Regions from separate parts of the Priestia sp. KCTC 13724 genome, predicted to be linked through region 2. Evidence: riboswitches for the same ligand, from Rfam matches in the RefSeq annotation. Region 2 holds a riboswitch; the other holds the start of a gene.
The links. A riboswitch is a leader RNA that binds a small molecule or an ion and turns the genes downstream of it on or off. The one in region 2 is predicted to bind S-adenosylmethionine.
Positions count from the first base shown of each region.

Region 1 (4,364 bases), on a different contig from region 2:
GTAAATTAATGACTCAATTCCAGAAACAGCATGGTTATGCTCAGGTCGATTTAATGGACGAGGAGAGACGTCTTTCACAGCTTCAGCCAACGCCTTAATGTGAGCAGGCGTAGTACCGCAACAGCCACCAACAAAATTCAACCAACCTTTGTCCGCAAAGCTTTTAATTTTTTGAGCAAGAAGTTCAGGTGATTCATGGTAGTTACCTTCTTCATCTGGAAGGCCAGCATTTGGGTAACAGCTAACAGCAGACGTTGCTAATTCAGATAAAGAGCGAATATGATCCGTCATAAACTCAGGGCCAGTAGCACAATTTAAGCCAACAGATAGAGGCTTGATATGCTCTAATGATAGATAGAAAGATTCAATATCTTGGCCCGCCAGCGTCGTTCCCATCGGTTCGATTGTTCCTGAAATCATAATAGGAAGCTCTTTGCCCGATGCTTCAAATGCAGCTGTAATTCCTAAAAAAGCGGCTTTTACGTTTAGCATATCTTGACACGTCTCCACCAGAAGGAGGTCAACGCCACCGTCTAATAATCCACGAACTTGTTCTTCGTACGACTCGACCAATTCTTGAAAGGTAACTCCGCCCGTTACCGACAATGTTTTTGTTGTAGGACCAATAGCTCCGGCTACAAACCTTGGCCACTCAGGCGTTGAAAACTTATCTCGTGCTGCCACCGCTAGCTTTACAGCTTCGATGTTTAGCTCGTAGGCAAGGTGACCTAAATCGTACTCATCTAATACAATGGAAGTAGAGCCAAACGTATTGGTTTCAATAATATCAGCACCTGCAGCGAAATATTCTTCGTGAATACGCTGAATAACGTGAGGAGCTGTTAGGGTTAAATACTCATTACAACCATCGTACTCTTCGCCACCAAAATCAGCAGCTGTTAAATTTGCGTCTTGAATCATGGTTCCCATTGCACCATCAATAATTAATATTCGCTTTTGTAATTGTTCTTGAATTAATGAGGTCATTTAGTTCTTCCTTTCTGTCGTTACAAGCTGTTTATCGTTGATATAACGAGTTAAAATCTCGGTCATTTCGTAGCGCAAAAACGGTGTAATCAAATAGATACCATTAAATAATTCATAGGCAGTATCGATTAAGTCTTTTGCAATTGCTAATCCTTCAACTTCACCTTTAATTCGATCTTCTCCAGTAGCATCCATGCGTGCTAAAATATCTTCCGACAATTTAATTCCGGGTACTTCATGATGAATGAAGCGAGCGTTACGAGCACTTGTTAGTGGCATGATGCCGATATAAATTGGAGCATCTAAATGTTTCGTTGCTTCGTACACTTCTTCAATTTGTTTTGTTGAGTATAGCGGCTGTGTAATAAAATAGTGAGCACCGTATGAAATTTTCTTTTCAAGTCTGACAACTGCACGGTCTAAATGTCGAACGTTTGGGTTAAATGCCGCTGCGATTGAAAAATTGGTTTTTTGTCCAAGTGGCTTTCCTGAATAGGATAATCCTTCATTAAATTGAGCAATTAAGCTAATTAAATCGAATGAAGAGACATCATAAACGGACGTAGCTCCAGGGAAATCTCCAATCTTTGATGGATCTCCTGTAATGGCTAATACTTGGTTAATGCCAAGTGTATGAAGTCCCATTAAATGGGATTGAAGTCCGATTAAGTTACGGTCACGACACGTAATATGAACAAGCGGTCGAGCATCCGTTTGCTGCTGGATAAGCGATGCCATTGCTAAGTTGCTTACTCGAGGTGATGCCAAAGAATTATCTGCAAGGGTAACCGCATCAACACCAGCCTTATGAAGAGCTTTTGCACCATCTAAAAATTTTGTTGGTCCGAGCTGTTTTGGTGGATCAAGCTCAACGATAATTGAACGCCTTTCTTTCACAAGATCATGGAGGTGTGGTTCCTTTGTTTGTTCTTGTTCTTTGATTTCTACAACTGGTCTAATCTTTACTTTCTTTTGCGTAATAGGCTTTTCATGCTTCAATGCTTGTGACATCGCTTGAACATGAGCGGGCGTAGTACCGCAGCATCCACCTACTAAACGAACGCCTTGATTGCGAAAAGCTTTGGCGCTTTCAACGAAATAATCTTGATTTGTAGCGTACTCCACTTTTCCTTCTACATAAGCTGGTAAGCTTGCATTTGGATAAGCTGATAAGAAAGCACGATCTAAAAGCGGAACTTCTTCAAGCGATTGAATCATATGAGAAGGGCCTAAACGACAGTTCAGACCGACAACATCTGCACCTAAAGATTCTAACTCTTGAAACGCATCATAAAGGGATGTTCCATTTTGCAATACGCCAATATCATGGAGTGAAACATGCGTAATGATTGGTTTTGATGTCTCTTTTCTAGCCAAGGACAACACCGTTTTTAATTCTTCAAAATCGTAGTATGTTTCAAATAGCAAGCCGTCAACGCCTTCATTTAACAGCCAAAATAGCTGCTCGCGAATGCTTCGTTTTACTTCTTCTGTTGAGATGGAATTTTTTTGAAATGAGCGAATGCCTCCTAGTGTACCGACCACGTATGCATCTTTCTTAGCAGCTTGCTTTGCAATTCTGACGGCTGAAATGTTAATATCTTTGACAGCATCTTCTAAACCATATCGTGCAAGCTTTTGATAATTGGCAGCATATGTATTGGTTTGAATGACATCTGCACCTGCTTCTACATATGCACGATGAATGCGCTGAATCTCTTCTTTTTTTGTGATGTTTAGCTCTTCAAAGCAGCTATCAATTCCATGTGAATACAGAAGGGTACCAGTTGCACCATCTCCTATTAAAATGCGTGATTGTAAATCTTCAAGTAACCCCATTTGAAAACCTCCTTAAACGTTCTATTTCATCTGTTATCAGTTGTGTTCAAATAAAAAAAGAAAATGAATTAACAAAAAAAGCCTTCTGTAAGAAGAAGACTTTATTTCTTCTTCTTATCTTCCAAGCGATTTGCTTGCTGGATTTAGCACCATGTCATTTCGACTGGTTGCTGAGGTTTCAAAGGGCCAGTCCCTCCACCTCTCGTGATAAGAATCCATATATGATTATTATTTTAGTTCATTCTGCGATATGTTTACTTAAAAAGAAACGAACGATAAAGATGAAATTTAATCTTATTATCTAATTTATCTGATTTTTGTATATTATACAAGACAATTTCGAAAATTTCACTAATAAATCATAAGAAGAGGGTGGGCATAACAAAACAAATTTCCAAAAATACCAACACTCCCTTTTCGCACCTCTTTACGTTGTCAGAACACGTTCGTTCCATTGCGCTATGGCCACTCGCTTTCCGGGGGGAGGAACCAGAGCTTCCTCCCTGCGCTTTGGGATCTCAGTTTTCCCTCTCTTTCCCGCAGGAGTCGAGTGTCCTACGCTACGCTTCATTCCAGCCTATTTTCAACATTGTTTTCACAATCAATAAAAAACCTGAACGATTAAAAGTGAGGAACTCTCAACCGTTCAGGTTTATCATTGGCTGAATTACTTATTTCTCAGCCTCGGAGTGCATTGAATTAAATTGTTGAAATCTACGTGTTAGAAAAGAAATTATCTAAATAGGTTTAATCAACAGGTCGTCCTTTAGAAGCCTCTAAAATTTGGAACCACTGCATGCGATTCACCTTTAAGTCCAACGCTTGAATAGCTACATCAATGCGGTTCATTTTTCCAGACCCGACAATCGGCATAATAGTAGCTGGGTGAGCTAGTAACCAAGCATAGACAACTTGATCTAACGATTTCGCTCCAATTTCTTCACCGATTTCTGTTAGCTTGTTTCGAACGCGAATGGAACGCTCATCTTCAGCAGTGAAGATGGAGCCGCCACCTAGTGGTGACCAAGCCATTGGCGCTATCTTATGCTGCTGGCATTGTTCAATTGTGCCTTCTTCAAAATGGTTTAAATAAGTAGGCGAGACTTCAATTTGATTCGTAATAAGTGAAAAAGGTAAGAACGATTGAAGTAAATCAAACTGTGAACGTTTAAAGTTCGAGACTCCAAAGTAGCGTACTTTTCCTTCTTCTTTAAGCTGAATAAACGCATCTGCTACTTCTTGTGGATCCATAAAAGGATCTGGACGGTGGAGGAGTAAAACATCTATATAGTCCGTATTTAAATTCTTTAATGACTGGTTGGCGCTGTTGATGATATGTTCTTTGCTCGTATCATAAAAATTAATTTTACGCTCTGGATATTTATCAGACGTTAGCTTAATGCCACATTTTGTAACAAGCTGCATAGACTCGCGTAAAGAAGGCTTTTGCGCTAACGCTTGCCCAAATAACTTTTCACAGCTGTAGTTACCATAAATATCCGCATGGTCAAATGTAGTAATACCTCGATCTAAGCATT
Region 1 covers NZ_JBXDLD010000036.1:3,749-8,112, reverse strand. The annotation lists gene metH (methionine synthase) at 1-987, opposite strand, end outside; gene AC1UFB_RS05770 (bifunctional homocysteine S-methyltransferase/methylenetetrahydrofolate reductase) at 988-2,826, opposite strand; SAM riboswitch class I at 2,938-3,040, opposite strand; gene AC1UFB_RS05765 (hypothetical protein) at 3,254-3,397, opposite strand; gene AC1UFB_RS05760 (aldo/keto reductase) at 3,574-4,364, opposite strand, start outside.
Region 1: it holds a riboswitch for S-adenosylmethionine, as region 2 does, so the genes downstream of both, AC1UFB_RS05770 (bifunctional homocysteine S-methyltransferase/methylenetetrahydrofolate reductase) here and AC1UFB_RS11565 (5-methyltetrahydropteroyltriglutamate--homocysteine S-methyltransferase) in region 2, are expected to answer to the same signal.

Region 2 (4,364 bases):
TCACTTAAAAATACTGTTAGGTAATCACCTGCGTTTCTTGCGTGAATGGGAACTAAACTCAATTCCATGATAAGACTAACGAATGCAATTGCGTTTAAACAAATGCCTAACAAAAACAACCCTAGTCTACTCCTGATTCCCAATAAGAACATTCCTTTCACATATTCAGCTTTTACATTTCGATAATGACAGAATTTTCACTTATTATTACAGTATGAGTTCCTTAAACTACTTATCACTGATTATTTTTATTATATGAAGAAATAAACTATTCGACATTTGGTGTGTATACAATACCTTTAAGGCAATTGCGAGTCAACTCTGAAACTTAAGCATTCTGCAAGATAAATACATCTATCAAGAATCTTTCGTTTCTTTAGCGTGACAGTTCGCTATCTTACCCAATAAATATTATGTTACCTGTAGATAATTTGCAGTTACGCTATCAATACACAAAAAAAGCTGCATCATTTATAAACGCAGCTTTTTCCAATTTTACTACAACGAAAAGAAAGATCTAATTGGATTCTTATGTAAAATTAAGAAACAACTCTTATTCTTCAGTTAGCGCCCCAAATATCTTGAGCAATTTTAATGACGTGACTAATTTTATTCCATTGCTCTTCTTCTGTTAGTTCGTTTCCTTCTTCCGTACTTGCAAACCCGCATTGTGGACTCAGTGACAAGTTTTCTAGAGGAATAGATGCACTCGCTTCTTTAACTCTTTGTTTAATGACCTCTGCATCTTCTAATGTAGGAAATTTAGATGTTACTAGTCCTAATACAACTGTTTGGTTGTTACGTGTAAAACTTTTTAATGGCTCAAAATCTCCTGAACGATTATCATCATATTCAAGGAAAAGCCCATCTACATGCAAGTTAGCAAAAATTGCGTCTGAAATAGTATCGTAGCCACCACTGGTAATATACGTAGATCTAAAGTTTCCACGACAAATGTGCATCGTAATGACCATATCCTCCGGCTTTTTAGAAATCGCATCGTTTAAGCAGTTGACTCTCGTATCAATAATATCTTTTACATCCATACCCAGCTTCTCAACAACTGCATCTATACGTTCTTCAGAAACAAAATCAATCCATGAAGTATCATCTAACTGTAAGTAGCGGCAGCCTGCATCATAAAAAGCTTGAATTGCTTTTTGATAAGCAACTACCGTGTCATGATAAAACTGTTCTCTATCCCCATTGTAGTAAGTATCCTCTTGAATTCGAGTGAATAACATGTTGGGACTTGGAATAGCAAACTTAGCAACTTGGCTTCCATCACCATATTGTTCAACAGCTTCTTTTAAAAATGTAAAATGTTCCAGCATATAATGATGGTTGAAATCTACTTTACCAACTACCTTGATTGCTTTATTTTTTGTTTTGGCACCTTTAAATTGACTAATATACTCCGTTTCAAACTCTTCTACACCATCTAGACCTGATAAGAAATCTAAGTGCCACCATGCACGTCTAAATTCTCCGTCAGTGATAGATTTAAGTCCCACTTCGATTTGTTTTTGGACAAGCTTTTCAATCTCCTGGTCCTCTACAGATTTTAAAGTCGTTTTACTGATCTGACCATTTGTATAGGCTTCTCTTGCTTCTTTGAGAGGAGTTGTTCTTAAAAAGCTCCCTACATGATCAGCTTTAAATGGAGCTTTCACTAATGTCTTTGTCATGGTTCTATTCCCTCTTTCTGTTCAAAATAAAAAACCTCTTCTTAAAGATAAGAAGAGGTTAATAGTCGTTATTGGTTCTTCTCCTATCTTCAAGCAAATTGCTACTGGAATTGGCACAGTACTTTAACAGTCTGTTGCCGAGGCTTCACAGGGCCAGTCCCTCCGCCTCTCGAGATAAGAATATTCAATTAATTAACTAGGGAAAATATTACACCTACTTTCTTAGTCTGTCAACAAGGAATTTGAAAAATCAGAAATAAAAAATTTTTTATTCAGTATTCAGAAGTGGTTCATATCCTTTTGAGTTCATGAAAGATAGACCGTGGTCAAACATATCGCGTCACTTTAGTTGTCTACATCTATATAATATATGTTATAATCATGTGACCTAGGTTTTAAATAAGGAGGAACCTCACAAAGATGTTAGTTAAAGGATTACAACTATTAAAATATGCCTTTTTAATCGGAGCTGTGGTATACGGAATAATCGCTTTTCAGAACAGTGATTCTACCAACTATATTGCTTATTTACCATACATTCAATTAATGCTAAGTTTATTTTTATTTATTGAAGCTGTTTTGACGTTTAAAGAAAGCAAGTTGCATTCAGCGTTTTTTCTGGTCATTTCTGTGTTCTGCTTCGCTATCTATTTTGAAGTTTAAAAAAAGCACGCTGCCCGTAGCGTGCTTTTTCACTTCCCACTCTTTAAAGCCGTTACAACTTCACCGATTGGGAGGTGTATTTGATTATCAAACACATAATCATAGTAAGTTGGCTCTTTATTAATAATGACCATTGGTACCTGACCATGTTTTCTAACTAATAAAGGAATTTGATTAATGGGTGTTACCTGCAAAGATGAACCCATGACAATAAATAAATCACTTTGTAAAGCTGCCTCTACAGCTTCTTCAAACCAGTGAATTGAATCTCCAAATAAAACTACATTGGGCTTTAGTGCCTCTTCACACGACGTACAGCTCGGTAATTCAACTTTGGTTAGAAAATTTAACCCAAACTCACTTCCACATTTTTGACAATGTGCTCGCTTAATTGTTCCGTGAATTTCATATACATTCGTGCTTCCTGCTTTCTGATGCAAGCCGTCAATATTTTGTGTAATCACATGCACGGTCTTTTCTTCTTCTAATTCTGCTATAAAGTAATGACCTAAGTTAGGTTCATATTCATCAAGCAGCTTCACACGAAAAATCTCTTTAAATAGCTCCCAAAAAAGTACCGGATTGTTCTGATAAAAAGAAGTGGAAATCACATCTGAAAATTCTAGGTTTTTTCGATACAATCCGTTTTGCGAGCGAAAATCAGGTATGCCCGACTCTGTACTTATTCCAGCTCCCGTAAAGACACAAATCCGACTTGCCTCTCCAATTCGTTTCTTTAACTCTTCAACTTGCATATTCATTGGCGCTCTCTCCTACTTTACAATCAATACGGGTATCTTCACATGTTGAGCAATTTTATGGCTCACGCTCCCCAAAAACATTTCTTTTACTGGATTTAAGCCTCGGCTTCCAACTACTACAACATCAAAGCGATTGTTGTTAGCAAATTGAATAATTGTTTTAGCAGCATCTCCATGAATAAACGTAATTTCATACTCTATATCAGATTTCTCTAAAACTTCTTGTGTTGTTTGGATACGCTTTTCTCTTGCTTCATCTTTTCCAAGCGTGTTTAACCTACTATCTCCTTCTACTGCATATATCACTTGAACAAAGCTTCGATCAGTTAATCTTGCTAAAGCAACCGCTTTTTCAGCTGCTCTAGCAGCGTGTTCAGACCCATCTGAAGCTAATAAAATTCGCTTAAACATGTCCTTCACTCCTTTTCTATCAATTATAACAGCTCTACTATTTTTTATTCCATTGAAGAAAGCGATATAAAAATTAAATTTTCTAAAAATATTTACGCTTTTGTGTTATACTAATAAACAGAAATGCTATACTAAATAAAAGGAATGATGGCATTATGGGGTTTGAGCTGATATGTACCTTTTGCAAAGGGCTTGGGAAAGTAATGATTATTCCTGGCATATTCTACACAAAAAAGTGTAAGCATTGTGAAGGTACTGGTTTGAAACTAAAAAAAGACGAAACTCCTCTATAAGAAGTCTCGCCTTTATATCGTTTAGATTGATAATTCTTTTGATAGTTGATACATACGCTCATCAATATGATGAGGTTCACCTAGGATTTCCATAATATTATAATCAACAATTTCATTTTTACGGATACCGATTGCACGCCCGCCTTTACCTTCCATTAATAACTCAACGGCGCGGCCACCAAAACGACTTCCTAACACGCGATCTTGTGCTGTTGGTGATCCACCACGCTGAATGTGCCCTAGAACCGTAACGCGAGTTTCAATTCCAGCAGCTTCTTCAAGCTGTTTTGCTACTTCGTTTCCTGTAGCTACACCTTCAGCAACAACGATAATACTATGTTTCTTACCACGCTCTTGGCCTTTCTTTAAACGATCTACCATCTCTTGGAACTCATCTTTCGCTTCAGGAATTAAGATTGTTTCAGCTCCTCCAGCTAGCCCTGACCATAGAGCAATATCTCCAGCATTACGTCCCATTACTTCAATAATAAAAGAACGTTCATGTGAAGTAGCCGTATCGCGAATTTTATCAATTGCATCGATAACAG
Region 2 covers NZ_JBXDLD010000077.1:33,683-38,046, forward strand. The annotation lists gene AC1UFB_RS11565 (5-methyltetrahydropteroyltriglutamate--homocysteine S-methyltransferase) at 561-1,688, opposite strand; SAM riboswitch class I at 1,769-1,869, opposite strand; gene AC1UFB_RS11570 (hypothetical protein) at 2,109-2,351, shown strand; gene AC1UFB_RS11575 (NAD-dependent protein deacylase) at 2,381-3,112, opposite strand; gene AC1UFB_RS11580 (universal stress protein) at 3,125-3,523, opposite strand; gene pfkA (6-phosphofructokinase) at 3,838-4,364, opposite strand, start outside.